DNA from 2 places in the Pseudoalteromonas sp. PA2MD11 genome. Region 2 is predicted to be linked to the other one. Evidence: predicted binding sites of a transcription regulator. Region 2 holds the regulator's gene; the other holds the start of a gene.
What was found. Region 2 encodes sigma-54, which starts transcription at its own class of promoters, with help from an activator protein. Its sites were predicted from a motif close to GTTGGCACGNNNNTNGNNT; they were not measured.

Region 1 (8,318 bases), on a different contig from region 2:
CGAATTCAAGCAGAGAAATCTAACCCAAATCCGGGCAACGTTTAATCAGCGACAGATATTTTAAGAGCCACTCACTGAGTGGCTCTTTTATTTAGTTCGGCTGTCATTTCATCATTTAGCGCTTGTTTAGAAATATATTGCATACCGCGCTGTGCCTTTAAAATATAACCTCGCTCAGTTTCAATAATCTCACTAATCTGTTGCCAGCTTAATTGGTAGCTTTTATGCGGGTTTTCGGCTTTCACCCCATCATCATCAAATACGATAGTCACTTCGCTGCCTGATGCACGGCTCATCATTTGTCTTGCGACCCACCATGGGCGCTTGTAATAAAACGATAAGCACTCAACGACGGCAAGCATAATCATAAAGCTACCAAGGTAATGATTCTCTAATTGATAAAACGCCAATAAGCCTAAGGTTATTAACAATATCAACAGCGGGTATTTAGGCTTGGCTTGAGATGAATAAGGCAAAGACTCATCAAAGCATTCGTAATAATACGGTTTATCTAATGTGTAAGTTGTACTTAATGTCATTCGTGGGCTCACTTAATTTGCTGACAGCAGTTTAACATTGATAGAAAAAATCTGCCGTAGTTGGTTTTCATTTAGTTGTCATTGTGAGAGCTTAAGGTATGTGTATTTTAAAGGTGTAAGTTGTATGTTTGTTAGTTCAATGTCATTAGCACTTGCAATGACCACAAATACTTTTTTAGTTATGGGCGATATGCCATACACCCCGATTGATGAAATTAATCTCGCCAAAGGCGGAAAAATTACCAAGGCAATCGAAGCAACACCTCATGGCTTTTTAATACATCTTGGTGATATGAAATCCGGGGCGCTTGCTTGCACGAACAAGCTTTTGCAAACAAATAAAGCGTTATTGACGTCGTCGACCAAACAGCCTTTTATTTATACCCCCGGTGATAATGAATGGACCGATTGCGACCGAGAAAAGCTATCGGTGCGTTTTGATGAACTTGAACGGCTAAGCTTTGTTAAAGGCTTGATGTTCGACGAGGCTTATACACAAAAAGCGAAGCAATTACAGGGTTATGCCACACAAGCTGAAATGCTAGAGAATGCCCGTTGGCAGTTTGATGGTATTGAGTTTCGTACTTTGCATATACCGGGCACTTTTAATGGCCGCTCGCAAATTTTAAAAAGTGACAAAAACGCAGCACTTGATGCCGCTGACAAACGTGATAAGTACAACTTAATTTGGTTAAAACAAGCACTTGTTCAACAAGATGCTAAGGCCTATGTGTTTGGCTTTCAGGCTGATATTTACCACCCAAGCAGTAAACCCGCCTGTAGTGAATCACAGCGCTCTAATTGTGATGCATTTAAACTATACCGAGATGCCATCAGCGACTTCGCAAAGCACACCAATAAGCCTGTACTTGTAATGCATGGTGATACCGGCCCATATTGTCAGCAGCCGTTAGCGAGTAACTTAACGCGTTTAAATGTCCCCGGAGATTTTGCCGCTAGCGATGTAGCTAAGGTGACTTTTATTGATGGTCAGTGGCATATAGCGAGTGTAACGACAAACGAGCCCCTCACTAAGGTTTGTGAGTGATAACGTTGGGTAGAACGGAGACGCACTCAGAGCCATCAGCTTTCAGCCGTCAGCTATCAGATTAAAACCCAACAAGTTAGCGAGTTTGAGGCTCACGTAGGCGTGAAATTTATTTCGCGCGATTTTCTCAATTAAAGCGGCTGTAGGTCGGGCTTTAGCCCGTCAAGTATGAGTGATAAAACATGTGTCGCCATAAATGACGACCTACGTGACGTAGGTTAGAGCGGAGCTGAACCCAACAAGTTATCGAGTTTGAGGCTCACGTAGGCGTGAAATTTATTTCGCGCGGTGGTTTATAAAGTCATCAGACTTTAAACCCAAGTTAAGACTTGTAGGAGGCGTTTTAACGCCGAAAAACTCACGCTATAGCCAAAAGTTCACGGTTAAAACCATTCCTACGATTATCTCAGATCTCATGCATCATTTAAAAAACAAAAAAGCGGCACTTGGCCGCTTTTCTTAAGTAAGGTGAGTGATTAGCAGTTAGTTTCTTCTGCGTTAACACCTTCTTTTACTTCTTCACATGCATCTTCAACTGCATTTTGTGTATCAGTAATTGCTTCGTCAATACGCTCACCTGCGTCTTCAGCAGAGTTGTCTTCACAACCCATGATGAAAAGACCTGAAAATAGGGCGATAGTTGCGGCTTTTAAAGTTGAATTTTTCATAATGAAATTCCTTGTAAATTTAAAAATAAAGTAAGTGGTTATCTGCTTTTAACTACTTAGGGACGCTGCCTCTAAGTGCTCCTGATACCAGCGAAATAACAAGTAATACTAAAAATATAAAAAAGATAATCTTAGCGATGCCTGCAGCGGCTCCTGCGATACCGCCAAAACCTAACACTGCTGCGATTAACGCGATAACTAGAAAAGTAATTGTCCAGCGTAACATAGTGGTCTCCTTGGCTATTTAAATTTTCTTAAGTTCGATGTAACTGAAGCGAGTTCTATGCCAGAAGTTTTAATTTATATATTTCAATGGCTTGTGTGTTTTTGTTGTTCTTTAGATAGCTCATCATTTGGTAACTTTTACGAGTAAGCATGTAACTTATTCATAGTGATATTTTTTCATATTGAGATGAATGAGGAAAAAGAGAATTGCCGTTATTATTGGTAAGACCAATTTAACTTTATTTTGAGTGGATAGCTCTAACACCTTGTTGTGCGTGGTTTTTAGCCATTTTGTTGCTATTAATTAATAGTTCAGCATATAACGACTGGCTATATTGATTATTTATATCATCTATAGCGGGGCTTTAAATGCATAAATAGTGGGGTGTTAATTATATGTACGTCATGTTATTTTAAATTTAATTGGTTTTACCAATTTACAATGGTGCTATACAAATGAATTTCGTTTGTTATTATTGGTGCATAATTATTTAACAAAAATAACTTTTTATTTTAAGTAAGCGAGGGGAGTCGTATGGATATAGGTGGATTACTCACCACTGCGGCCAGTTTGATGGTGACAGGCATGGTAGGCGTGTTTGTTTTTCTGACTATTTTGATTTCAGCAGTCACTTTAATGTCAAAGCTGGTGGGTCGATTTGATGATCCTGCAACTGCAGAACCTACGCGTACAGCAAAAATTCAACCTCAACAGGGTGTGCCACAGGCACATATTGCAGCAATCAGCGCTGCAATTGCTCAATTTCGAAATAAACAAAAATAACGGGGCAGCTTAAACATGGCTAAATTAAAACTAACCGAACTAGTATTGCGCGACGCACACCAGTCTCTTTTGGCAACGCGTATGCGCTTAGACGACATGCTACCCATGGCAGAAAAACTCGATAATGCGGGTTATTGGTCAATTGAATCATGGGGGGGTGCGACGTTTGACTCGTGTATCCGTTATTTAGGTGAAGATCCTTGGCAACGTATTCGCGAGCTAAAAGCGGCAATGCCAAACACTAAGCAGCAAATGCTACTGCGTGGACAAAATCTTTTAGGCTACCGTCATTATGCTGATGATGTAGTCGAAAAGTTTGTTGAGCGTGCCCACAAAAACGGTGTTGATGTTTTCCGCATTTTCGATGCGATGAACGATGTGCGTAACCTTGAAACTGCCATTAAAGCTGCTGTTAAAGTAGGTGCTCATGCCCAAGGTACTATTTCGTACACAGTAAGCCCAGTCCATACGCTTGATATGTGGCTTGAGCTTGCAAAACAACTAGAAGATCTTGGTTGTCATTCAATTTGTATCAAAGATATGGCAGGTTTATTAAAGCCTTATGATTGTGAACAGTTGATCAAAGGTTTAAAAGAAACTGTGTCTATTCCTATTGCGATGCAATGCCACGCAACCACAGGTTTAAGCACTGCAACTTACCAAAAAGCGATCGATGCAGGTATCGATATGCTTGATACGGCTATTTCGTCAATGAGTATGACCTATGGTCATAGCGCCACAGAAACCATCGTTTCAATTGTAGAAGGCACTGAGCGAGACACAGGCCTTGATTTAAACCAATTAGAAGAAATTGCTGCTTACTTCCGTGACGTACGCAAGAAATATGCTGCATTTGAAGGCAGCCTTAAAGGCGTTGATGGACGTATCTTATTAGCGCAAGTGCCGGGCGGCATGTTAACTAATATGGAAAATCAGCTTAAAGAGCAAGGTGCTGCTGACAAACTTGATCAAGTATTACTCGAGATCCCGCGTGTTCGCGAAGACTTAGGTTACATTCCACTCGTTACACCAACCTCGCAAATTGTTGGTACTCAAGCGGTACTTAATGTGTTGACTGGCGAGCGATATAAAACCATCACGAAAGAAACTGCGGGTGTGCTTAAAGGCGAGTATGGTGCAACACCAGCGCCAATGAATAAAGAGCTGCAAGAACGTGTACTAGATGGCGCTGAAGCAATCACTTGCCGTCCTGCTGATAAGCTTGAGCCTGAACTTGAGAAGCTTGAAGCAGAGTTATTAAGTGAAGCTAAAGAGCAAGGTTTAGAGCTTGCTGATGACGTGATTGATGATGTACTTACTTACGCATTATTCCCTCAAATTGGCCTTAAGTTTATTAAAAACCGTAACAACCCTGATGCGTTTGAAGCAATTCCAACGGGTGAAGTTGCTAAGTCTGAAAGTAAACCAGCCGCTTCAAGTCCTGCAAAAGCAGAGCAATACAGCGTTAAAGTTGACGGTAAAGTTTACGATGTCGTTGTAGCGCAAGGTGGTGAACTAAAAGAAGTAACTCTAAAAGACAGTGAGTTAATTCCTCAATCTGCCTCAGCGTCTGTTAGCGAAACCTTAAACGCGCCGTTAGCAGGCAATATTTTCAAAGTGAAAGTAAAAGCTGGCCAAACAGTAAATGAAGGTGATGTGGTTATCATAATGGAAGCAATGAAAATGGAAACAGAAGTTCGCGCCGCACACTCAGGTACAATAGCTGAAGTATTAGTAGCAGAGGGCGACTCTGTTGCCACTGGCGATGCGCTAATCGCGCTAGCATAGGAGACAGAGGATGGATGGTGTTTTAAACCTCTGGCATGCGACAGGTATTGCTAATTTTACCTTTCCTGCATTAATAATGATTGCGGTAGGTTGCGGGTTATTATATCTCGCAATCGCCCGTAAATTTGAGCCATTATTGTTATTACCTATCGGCTTTGGGGCTATTTTAACTAATATTCCTGTAGCCGGGTTATCTGAACCGGGTGGTTTGCTTTATTACGTGTACGATATCGGGATTGATTCTGGGGTGTTCCCACTTTTGATCTTTATGGGCGTGGGGGCGCTTACAGACTTTAGTGCCTTGATAGCAAATCCGCGTATGTTGCTGTTAGGCGCGGCTGCGCAGTTTGGTATTTTTGCTACTTTATTTGGTGCAATTCTACTTAACTTTATTCCTGGTTTTGAGTTTACACTTCAAGATGCATCGGCCATTGCCATTATTGGTGGAGCAGATGGTCCAACAGCTATTTTCTTAGCATCTAAGCTAGCACCTGATTTACTGGGGGCGATTGCTGTAGCGGCTTATTCTTATATGGCGCTAGTGCCAATTATTCAGCCGCCAATTATGCGTGCATTAACAACGCAAGAAGAGCGCGAAATTCAAATGCCGCAACTTCGTACAGTATCGAAAAAAGAGAAAATTGTTTTTCCATTAATGGTGCTTAGTTTAACTATCTTGTTTTTACCTGCGGCAACACCGCTGGTAGGTATGTTCTGCCTAGGTAACTTGATGCGTGAATCGGGCGTGGTTGATCGTTTAAGCAATAGTGCACAAAACGAAATCATCAACATTACCACCATTTTCTTAGGCTTAGCGGTAGGCTCAAAGCTTGCGGCAGATAAGTTCTTAACCGTAGAAACAATCGGTATTTTGGTGTTAGGTGCATTGGCCTTTGCAATTGGTACAGCGTCAGGGGTGTTTATGGCAAAAGGTCTGAATAAGATCTCTAAATCGCCAATCAACCCATTAGTAGGCGCAGCAGGTGTGTCAGCGGTACCAATGGCAGCACGGGTGGTTAATAAGGTAGGCCTTGAGAGCAACCCGCATAACTTCTTGTTAATGCATGCTATGGGACCAAACGTTGCAGGGGTATTAGGAAGTGCCGTTGCAGCAGGTATTTTGTTAGCGATTGTTGGCTAAGTCGATTTACTTCCAACCGACTGGCGCAGTAATTTTACTGCGCTTTTTTTTGCCTATAGACTAGGGTCACCCTAAAGAAATTGTAGTTAAATGATAGTTGTGTAAGGAAGCCGCCATGAATGTTTTTATTATCTTATTATGCCTTTTTGTTGCCTTGGTTATCCTGATACCGCTACTTGAAAAGTATCAGTCTAGAATGGGGCTTGATGGCGCGACAAAGTATGCAAAGTACATTTGGCCACTGGTGATGATTTCGCTGATTATTCAACTTATCTATGTTCTTTTAAGGTAATAGTTGTATTAAACCGCAGTGCCATCAGTACTCATTTTAGTAAAGTCTATAATAGTTTTAGCCGGGTTTATTTGGCACAAAAAAGCCGCTTCAATTTGAAGCGGCTTTTTTATGTTTACTTAACTACTTATTTAACGCCAATTGTAACTCACGGTTACGCTGTAATTGTGCTAAGAAGTTATCAGCAATCGGTTTAAACTTAGCTAACTCATCGCGCGGTAAAGGCTCTGATTTAGGTAGTTTGACCGTTTTAGGGTTACGGTGTACACCGTTTACTAAGAATTCATAGTGTAAGTGTGGGCCCGTTACACGACCTGTCGCACCAACCGTACCAATCTTCTGGCCTTGCTTCACTTTCTGACCAGTTCTAACCATCTTTTTGTTTAAGTGTAAGTACTTAGTTACATACTGAGTGCCATGGCTAATAAATACATAATTACCGTTGTATTTACTGTATCCTGCTTTAATCACTTTACCATTACCCGATGATACAACTGGCGTACCGGTACGTGCTGCGTAATCGATACCATTATGTGGTTTTACCGTTTTGGTCACAGGGTGTAAGCGGCGCGGGTTAAAGCTCGAGCTAATATACTTAAAGTTAACAGGTGCGCGTAAGAAGGCTTTTTTCATGCTACGGCCTTCAGGTGTGTAGAAGTTACCATCAGTATGGCGAATAGCGGTATAACGCTCACCTTGGTTAATAAATTCTGCGGCAATAATTTTACCATCACCAATGTACTCACCATCAACATAGTGAGCTTCATAAATTAGACCAAATTGGTCACCTTTACGAATGTCATTAGCAAAGTCGACATCCCAACCAAAGATGTCAGCAAAATTCATAATTTGACGCTCGCTTAAGCCAGCGGCAATGCCTGATGTCCAAAAGCTATTTGAGATCTCGCCGCCAGCAGATTTACTTAGCGTTTCGATTTCTTTGCTATCAATAGAGGTGTCGTAGTTACCTTCGTCATTTAATGTAACGTATAAGGTATCTGTTTTTGAGATCACATAACGCAGCTGAGCTAGAGAACCATCTTCAGCTGTTGCAAAGCTTAAGATTTCGCCTGGGTGAATTTTTGTTAACTTACGAGTTTCAGCGTTGGTATTAACTAGTTTGTGTAATGTTTGCGCTGAGAAACCCGCACGTTTAAAGATAAGTGCTAAATTATCGCCATTACGTACTTCATGGTCGATAAGCTCGTATTCTGGAAGTTTTGCTGCTGCTTGCTCCGAATTAAGCTCAGTTAGTTTTTCGTTATCATCAACTTTAACTTGTAATTCGTAGCGTTTGCCAATTTCAAGTGCGTTTGCACTGTTGTCCTTTGATGCGGTGGCTTTTTCAGAAGGCAATAACGCCAAGCCGACAATAGCAGAAACCAAACCGAGAATAAGCAGTTTGTGTTTTTTGGGAAGTTTGTGCACTACGTGAACCATATCGTGCCTTTTCTGCTGTCAAGAAATTTAAATACTAATATCGCAGGATATACCTAAAATAGAGCAAATACCAGTGTTTTGTAGATTTAAACTGGCGCTATTTTACGCTAGAATTGGCCTGCGCGTTAAACTTTTTTGTTTAAAATTGCAGCAGATGTCTATGGTTAAACTAAATCTACATTAGTTAACTAAAGTCCCTTCATTAAATTGCAATAACGCGGTATAAAGAACAATCATGCGCGCTGCCTTCAGGGCTGTTTCTTAAACTATTTAAGTTAGGCTTTTTTCTAGTGTCGCTTTTTGGTGCTAACTAGCTAAATTTTAAAGTTTTTAGCTCTATATTTATAACCCTGACAGGCCACCACGCCCCGGTAGCTGAATTTTTGGAGTAAT
Region 2 (8,318 bases):
TGCTTGCACCTGCAATACCTGCGGCAACAAGGTTCATAAACATTGCAAAGGCCAGCACTGCGCCGAGCTTAAAGTCCCATTGCCATAGGGCAACCACTCCAGCAATTAATATCGACCAAATAATACCATTCAGTGCGCCAATCGCCAGCTCTTTGAGTAATAAGAAGCGTTGGTTGGTTTGGTTGATATGGCCAACCGCTATACCACGAATAACCAGGGTTAAGGTTTGGCTACCTGCAACGCCACCCATTGAAGGTACGATACCATTGAGTACCGCTAAAATAGGTAAGATTGCTAAGGTGTTTTCGAAAAAGCTTGCCACAATTGCTGCTAGCAATGCGGTTAATAAGTTAACCCCAAGCCAAATAGAGCGACGCTGCGAACTTTTTAGCACTGGCGCAAAGGTATCTTCTTCGTCGTCAAGACCAGCGAGGCTTAGCATGCTGTGCTCTGCATCTTCACGGATTACGTCAACGATATCATCGATGGTAATACGGCCAAGCAAGTGAGCGTTATCATCTACAACAGGAGCTGAAATCCAGTTGTGACGCTCAAATAGCTGCGCCACATCGCTTTCATCCATAGAGATTAGGATTGACTCACAGTCTTCATCCATTAAATCACGAACAACTTTATCAGAAGGACTTGTCAGTAGCGTGGTTAACGAAAGCGCCCCTAAAAAGCAGTTATGTTTATCAACTACATATAAATCATCGGTACCCTCTGGTAACTCACCTCGTAAGCGTAAATAGCGTAAAACTACATCTAGGGTAACATCTGGACGAATGGTTACCGTATCGCTGTTCATCAGGGCTCCGGCTGAGCGCTCTTGATAAGAAAGCGCTTGAGTTGCCCTTTCTCTATCTTGCGAGTCCATCGCGCTAACAACGTCTTGATATACGGTATCAGGAAGACTACGTAAAACCTCACCTAAGTCATCGTCGTCCATATCTTCTGTAGCAGCAGCAATGTGCTCAGGCTCCATCTGGGCAATAATGCCAAGACGTACATCTTCAGAGAGTTCCTCTAGAACATCACCACGGACATCTGGGTCAACCAGCTGCCAAAGCATACGACGAATTTTATGGGGAGAAGACTCAAGTAAAAGGGCTGTATCACAAGGTGCCGTTTTGGCTAACATGCCGCGCACTTGAACAAATTGACCACTATTGAGTGACTTGGTCACTTGTTTGAGTTGTTGTAGTGGGTAATCTTGTTCAAAGGCTTCTGGCATTGGCGTCCTTACAACTGAAAAAAGTTTAAATAGGCTATGCAAATACAGCATAGTTGCTTTGTAGTGTATTTGCAGAGATATCGTCGCACTGCGATAAATTTATTAAGAGTTTTGTAATTTAGAAAAGCGAGCGATATAAAAGTAGGATATTTAAAGGGAATTTTAAATATCCGAAGTAAGTTTACCGTAAACCTTGAAGTCTTAGCAAATGCTATTCTTGCTCGTGAAAGCGTTGCGCAATTAATTCGCCGATTGCCGTTAATGCAGCGTCAGCGTCAGGACCTTCGCATACAACACGAACCTCTTTTCCTTGACTACTTTCAAGGAGCATTAACGCTAACACGCTGTCGCCTTCAGCTTCTTTCTCATCTTGAAAAAGTGTAATTTTGGCATCAAATTGCAGTGCTAGTTGCGCTAAAACAGTCGCAGCGCGAGCATGTAAGCCAAGTTTGTTTTGAATTAAAAAGGTATCTTCAGCGTGCATTGTTGGTGCCTAGTTAGATATCTTGTTCGCGGTGGCGAATTTTTACATTAGCATGAGTTTTAGAAAAGCTTTCACCAATTGTTTGCGCTAAGTAAACAGAACGGTGTTGGCCTCCTGTACAACCAATTGCAATGGTTAGGTAACTGCGGTTGTTGCGCTCTAGATGTGGCAACCAAGTCTGTACAAAGGTTTGAATCTGCCAAGTGAACTTTTGCACTATGCTGTGGCTAGCTAAATAATCCCTGACAGGCTGATCGAGGCCGGTTAGTGGCTTTAAATCAGGCTCCCAGTGTGGGTTCGGTAAAAAGCGTGCATCAAAAACGTAGTCAGCTTCTTTTGGAATGCCATGCTTAAAACCAAACGACATAAACGTAATAATCAGTTTTTTATCTTTCTTACCTAAAATCTTTTCACGAATTGATTCTGCTAACTGATGAACACTCAAATCAGTGGTATCAATCATAAAGTCAGCGCGGGTGATCAGCACATCAAGCAGGATTTTTTCTTGTTTAATGGCAAGATCAAGCGGTAAAGAATCAATCGATAATGGATGCAAACGGCGAGTTTCAGAAAAACGCTTGATTAGGGTTTGATCATCACTATCTAGGTAGAATAGTGTTGGGTTAGCAAAACCTGGCAGGTACTCAAGAATATCATTAAACTCTTGCTGCTCTTTCGGTAAGTTACGTACGTCGATACTGACGGCAATTTTGTCATAATTATCAGAAACACTTCGCACGAGCGAAGGCAGTAGGTTGACAGGAATATTATCAACACAGTAGTAGCCTAAGTCTTCAAGAACTCGTAAAGCGACCGATTTGCCCGAGCCTGAGCGACCGCTGATAATTATTAATTCCATTTATGCCTCTGATGCAATTACTTGAAATAGTTGCTGATCGCTTGTAGCACTTCGCAACTGTTTACAAAAATCTTTATCTTTAAGTCTATCAGCAATTGTTGACAAGGTCTTCAAGTGCAACTGGCAATCGCCATCTGGTACGATGAGTGCCACAAAAATATCAACGGGACGATTGTCTATCGCATCAAAATTGATGGGAGATTCACTGACAATAATAAATGCATGAGGTTCATCAGCACCACTCATTCGACCGTGGGGAATAGCTATTCCTCGGCCGATACCTGTACTACCTAACTTTTCCCTGTTCAGAAAAGCATCTAGGATATCTTGTTGAGATAAATGAGGAAACTGCTGGTGAGCTAACTCGCTAATATACTCAAGAATTCTTTTTTTGCTATTAAAAAGGACCGCAGCTTTGCTGCAGTCCTGATTAGTAAGTGAACTAAGTTTCATAATTTAATGTCGAGCTAATTTCTCTTTATGCTTAATGACTTGGCGATCAAGTTTATCGATCAATGAGTCAATTGCTGCGTACATATCTTGATGTTCTGTAGAAGCGAACAACTCGCCTCCGTTTACATGTAAAGTTGCTTCTGCTTTTTGGCTTAATTTTTCTACATCTAAAATGACATGAACATTATTAATATGATCAAAATGCCTTTCTAGTTTTGCGAACTTAGTGTTTACATAGTCTCTTAATGAATCAGTGATTTCTACATGACGACCAGTTAAATTTAGTTGCATAAGCATTTTTCCTTCTATGTAAAACGTCTAAATCAGACTCTTACGCTGATTAGACGGAGGTATTGCTAGAGACTCACGATATTTTGCAATTGTACGTCTAGCTACTTTAATTCCTTGCTCAGCCAATATATCTGCAATTTTGCTATCACTCAATGGTTTAGCTGAGTTTTCTGCAGCGACTAACTTCTTGATTAAAGCGCGTATTGCTGTAGAAGAACACTCACCACCATTTTCGGTGCTGACATGGCTTGAGAAGAAATATTTCAACTCAAAAATACCCCGTGGGGTATGCATATATTTTTGCGTTGTTACCCGTGAAATCGTCGATTCATGCATTTCGACCATTTCAGCAACATCATTTAGCACCATCGGCTTCATTGCCTCAGGGCCATGCTCAAAGAAAGCTTGTTGTTGTTGAACGATACAGTTGGTCACTTTTAAAAGCGTATCGTTACGGCTTTCTAAGCTCTTAATAAACCACTTTGCTTCTTGTAAGTGAGAGCGAATAAATTGGCTGTCGCTACTTGATTTAACAGAGCGAGACATCGCCGCATATTGGCTGTTCACTCTAATCTTTGGCATACAATCTGGGTTTAACTCGACTACCCAGCGGCCTTTCACTTTTTTCACTGATACATCAGGTATAACGTACTCAGATTCTTCGCGTACTATGCTATCCGCAGGCTTAGGATTTAAGCTGTGAATGAGCGTCATCACTTCTTTAAGCTCGTTTTCTTTAAGCTTAGTCTTTTTCATTAAAGTGCGATAGTCGCGACTTGCTAATAATTCGATATGCTCAGATAAAACCATTTTAGTTTCAGCTAAATATGGCGTATTGGCATCGAATTGACGAAGTTGTATACACAGGCACTCTTGTAAACTTCGCGCGCCGATACCAACTGGATCGAATAACTGTATTCTTTTTAAGACAGCTTCAACTTCATCTAGTTCGATTTCTTCTTCATCATTATTTTGATTAAAGCTTTCGACAATATCTTCGCAGCTAACCGTTAAAATACCTGAGTCATCGATAGCTTCAACGATGGCAACGGCAATCGCTTCATCGGTAGGACTAAATGGTGTGAGCTGTAGTTGCCACATTAAATATTCTTGCAGTGTTTCTGTTGAAGCACCTTGGTAAATAGACTCGTCTTCAGGCATTGGCCCAGACGATGTTGATGGGGCGGCACTCATGTACTCATCCCACGTAATATCCATAGCTAAGTCATCGCTAACCGTATCCTTACTCAGAGCATCACTACTTTCTTGCTCGAATTCGCTAGGTGCTTCGTCGGCAGACGCGCTGACTTGTACATCGTCAGACTCCGCTTTTTGCTCATTCTTACCGATGCTTTCTTCGTTGTAATCCGCTTCTTCCACTTCAAGCAGAGGATTACTATCAAGCGCTTCTTGAATTTCTTGCTGGAGATCCAATGTACTGAGCTGCAACAAGCGAATGGCTTGTTGCAGTTGTGGAGTCATTGTAAGTTGCTGGCCCATGCGCAGCTGTAATGATTGCCTCATGTATCCCTAACAATCCTTTTTAAGTTATCGGTAACGGTGAAGACACTGTTATCGATTTATTGTCGTTGTATAAGTCTAGCAGATGCTCTAGTCGGTGGCGTAATGGTTACAGCCTAAATTGCTCGCCTAGATAAACATCACGTACAGTTTGGTCAGCTAATACGTGCTCAGGTGTCCCTGATGCAATTAGCTCCCCATGAGAAACAATGTAGGCTTTTTCACAAACATCAAGGGTTTCTCGAACATTATGGTCAGTAATAAGTACACCAATACCACGATTTTTTAGGTGCTCAATAATTTTCTTTATATCTAACACCGAAATAGGATCAACACCAGCAAAAGGCTCATCTAAAAGGATAAATTTAGGATTAGCGGCTAATGCACGTGCAATTTCAACGCGGCGTCGTTCACCACCTGACAGTGCCATACCTTGGCTATCGCGAATATGTTGAATGCTAAATTCATCTAATAAGTTGTTAAGCGTCTCTTCGCGCGTTGTTTTGTTAAGATCTTTGCGGGTCTCTAATATGGCCATCAAGTTTTGGTAAACTGTTAATTTTCGAAAAATAGACGACTCTTGTGGTAGATAACCAATACCTAAGCGCGCACGGCTGTGCATTGGCAAAAGCGTGATATCGTTATCATCAATGCTTATTTTTCCTTTGTCGCTTGGTACGAGGCCTACAATCATATAGAAGGTCGTTGTTTTACCTGCACCATTTGGCCCTAACAAGCCAACAATACTGCCCGCTTCAACTTCAAGACCGACATTTTTAACCACTTGGCGGCCTTTGTAGCTTTTAGCTAAAAGCTCTGCTTTTAATGTGCTCATGGTTGGCCTTTATCGTCTTTTTTATTTTCTACAGGCACTAAAATAGTGTGTACACGATCTGTTGAGTTTTCGTCTTTTTCTGCGCTGATCAGCTGTTGAGCCATATCGTAGGTAATGCTTTTTGCCGTTACTTTTTGACCCGCTTGAGTGACTTCAGCTTCGCCATTGAGTGTTAAGAAGCGTTTCGCAACATCATAACGAACTTCTTCGGCGCTGGCGCTCATCACGGTGCCATCAGCTTGCTTTTCTTCGAAGTAAGCTGGTTTGCCTGTAGCGATAATTAATTCGACTGTACCTTCGGTGTCACCGCCATGTGCCTCAAGTCGCTCAGCTGTAATGCGACGATCACCATGCACGATCTCTACGTTACCTTCGAATATGCCAACGCCATCTTTTAGTTTACCGACTTGGCGATCTGAGCTAATGCTAATTTGAGCGCCTGTTTGCTCGGCAGCTGCGCCCGAAAAGGCAATCAATAAGCTTGGGATCAGGAGTAATTTCTTCAGTTTATTGGTCATAGTATATGGTTCGTGTATGGTTAGTTAACTCAACAATTTCGGCTTTTAAATCGGCTTTTAAGCCTTTACCGGTAATTTTTAAATTCGGTCCTGTTAGTGTTACAGGTTGCTTTGAAAACATCGTCATTTTATCAATGTCGACATTAATATTTTCTGCTTTTATATCTTCGATCATACCGTTATGGGTTAAGTTTTTAGCAACTACATCCCCTTCAAAAATCAGCTGATCATTTTCGTATAAAGTAGCTTCTTTGGCTCTTACTTGCCAAACTTGCTGATCGCTATAAATAGTAAAAATAGGTTGTTCAAAAAAGGTAAACCCTAATTGTTGATACAACTCCATTTTTGCAGCTGCCACTTTATGACTAATTTTACCTTGCTCGTCATAAGCTGTTTGCTTTAGAGCAACGGCAGTGTAATCAGGCGTTGCGATGATCTCGTCTTCACTAGTTATTGTATCAGTTGACTGGTTAAAGTACGGGTACCATAACCACACCATGCAACAGACAAAAACAATACTCAGTAAAATACGGGCTATATTCATGCGCTGGTTCCATCGCTAGTTAACGGCTTGCCGTTTTCTAACATCAGTAAATCAGTTAATTCACGCACGGCTCCAAAGCCACCCGGTAATAATGTGGTGTAATGAGCCAGCTTCTTGATAAGCGGGTGTGCATCGTTTACTGCGACAGCAAAGCCAACTTTTTCCATAACTGGTAAGTCTGGACCATCATCACCAATATAGGCAATCTGTTCATCTGTCAGCCCCAGTTTATCCTTTAACTCTTGATAAGCAATCAGCTTATCTTCTTGTCCCTGATAAATGTGCTGAACTGTTAGGCTAGTCATTCGCTGCTGAACTATTTGTGAATGGCGGCCAGTAATCACTGCCACTTCAAAGCCACTATTAATGAGTGCTTTAATACCAAAACCATCTTTAGTATTGAATGCTTTAAGCTCTTCGCCATTATTACCCAAATAAATTCGACCATCAGAAAAAACACCATCAATATCACAGATTAATAGTTTTATTTTTTGAGCACGCTGACTCACATCAGGGCTCAGGGGCTGGTATAGTTCGGCGAATGTCATTGCTTAGAGAACTCCTGCTTTTAATAAGTCTTGCATATTAAGGGCACCAATTGGTGTGTTGCTTTGATCCACCACAATTAAACCATTAATACGTTTATGCTCCATAATATTTAAAGCTTCAGCCGCAAGCATGTCAGGGCGAGCCGTTGTGCATGAACGGGTCATCACTTGGCTAATTGCCGTGTTATGGATATCGATGCGCTGTTCTAAAATACGGCGTAAGTCACCATCAGTGAATAACCCGGCTAACTTTTCATCTGCACCAATCACTGCGGTCATACCAAGGCCTTTGGCTGACATTTCAATCAATGCATCTTTGATGCTTTGGGTTTCGCTAACGATTGGCGTTGCGTCGCCTGCGTGCATCACATCATCTAATGTAAGTAATAAACGTTTACCTAAGCTGCCACCCGGGTGCGAAAGTGCAAAATCGTCGGCAGTGAAACCTCGGGTTTCTAGTAGCGCAACCGCCATTGCATCGCCCATAACCAAGGTTGCAGTGGTGCTTGCCGTTGGGGCAAGGCCTAACGGACACGCTTCTTGGCTAACTTTGATGCACACATGAACATCAGACAGTTTTGCCATTGTTGAGTCTGGGTTGCCTGTTAATGAAATCATTTTTGCGCCAATGCGCTTAATAACAGGGATAATACTGAGTACTTCGCTGGTCTCACCTGAATTTGAAATACACATCACCACATCGTCGCGGGTGATCATTCCTAAATCACCGTGGCTAGCTTCGCCAGGATGAACAAAAAATGCCGGAGTGCCAGTACTTGCAAGGGTTGCTGCAATTTTATTACCTACATGGCCAGACTTGCCCATACCAATCACAATAATACGACCTGTACATTGGAACATTAATTGGCAAGCATTATCGAAATCTTGATTTATATATTGCTCAATTTCTTGTAAAGCTTGTGCTTCAATTTCGAGTACGCGCTTACCCTGCGCGATAAAGCTAGGTTGTGTCATTAATTATCCTACTTGGCTGAAAATATAGCCCTGATATGCAATAAATGCGACTAACA

Region 1: the regulator sigma-54 is predicted to act here: its motif matches at 2,528-2,546, upstream of ISP07_RS18760 (DUF1328 domain-containing protein).

What each region holds. Positions count from the first base shown of each region.
Region 1 is NZ_JADKNF010000022.1:16,997-25,314, reverse strand. It holds gene csrA (carbon storage regulator CsrA) at 1-45, shown strand, start outside; gene ISP07_RS18775 (YcxB family protein) at 72-539, opposite strand; gene ISP07_RS18770 (hypothetical protein) at 664-1,587, shown strand; gene ISP07_RS18765 (hypothetical protein) at 2,064-2,255, opposite strand; gene ISP07_RS18760 (DUF1328 domain-containing protein) at 2,308-2,481, opposite strand; gene ISP07_RS18755 (OadG family protein) at 3,016-3,264, shown strand; gene oadA (sodium-extruding oxaloacetate decarboxylase subunit alpha) at 3,280-5,052, shown strand; gene ISP07_RS18745 (sodium ion-translocating decarboxylase subunit beta) at 5,063-6,193, shown strand; gene ISP07_RS18740 (peptidoglycan DD-metalloendopeptidase family protein) at 6,609-7,925, opposite strand.
Region 2 is NZ_JADKNF010000012.1:50,356-58,673, forward strand. It holds gene mgtE (magnesium transporter) at 1-1,234, opposite strand, end outside; gene ISP07_RS13605 (HPr family phosphocarrier protein) at 1,446-1,718, opposite strand; gene rapZ (RNase adapter RapZ) at 1,732-2,577, opposite strand; gene ptsN (PTS IIA-like nitrogen regulatory protein PtsN) at 2,578-3,030, opposite strand; gene hpf (ribosome hibernation promoting factor) at 3,034-3,321, opposite strand; gene ISP07_RS13625 (RNA polymerase factor sigma-54) at 3,349-4,845, opposite strand; gene lptB (LPS export ABC transporter ATP-binding protein) at 4,952-5,677, opposite strand; gene lptA (lipopolysaccharide transport periplasmic protein LptA) at 5,674-6,195, opposite strand; gene lptC (LPS export ABC transporter periplasmic protein LptC) at 6,185-6,739, opposite strand; gene kdsC (3-deoxy-manno-octulosonate-8-phosphatase KdsC) at 6,736-7,287, opposite strand; gene ISP07_RS13650 (KpsF/GutQ family sugar-phosphate isomerase) at 7,291-8,262, opposite strand; gene ISP07_RS13655 (calcium/sodium antiporter) at 8,266-8,318, opposite strand, start outside.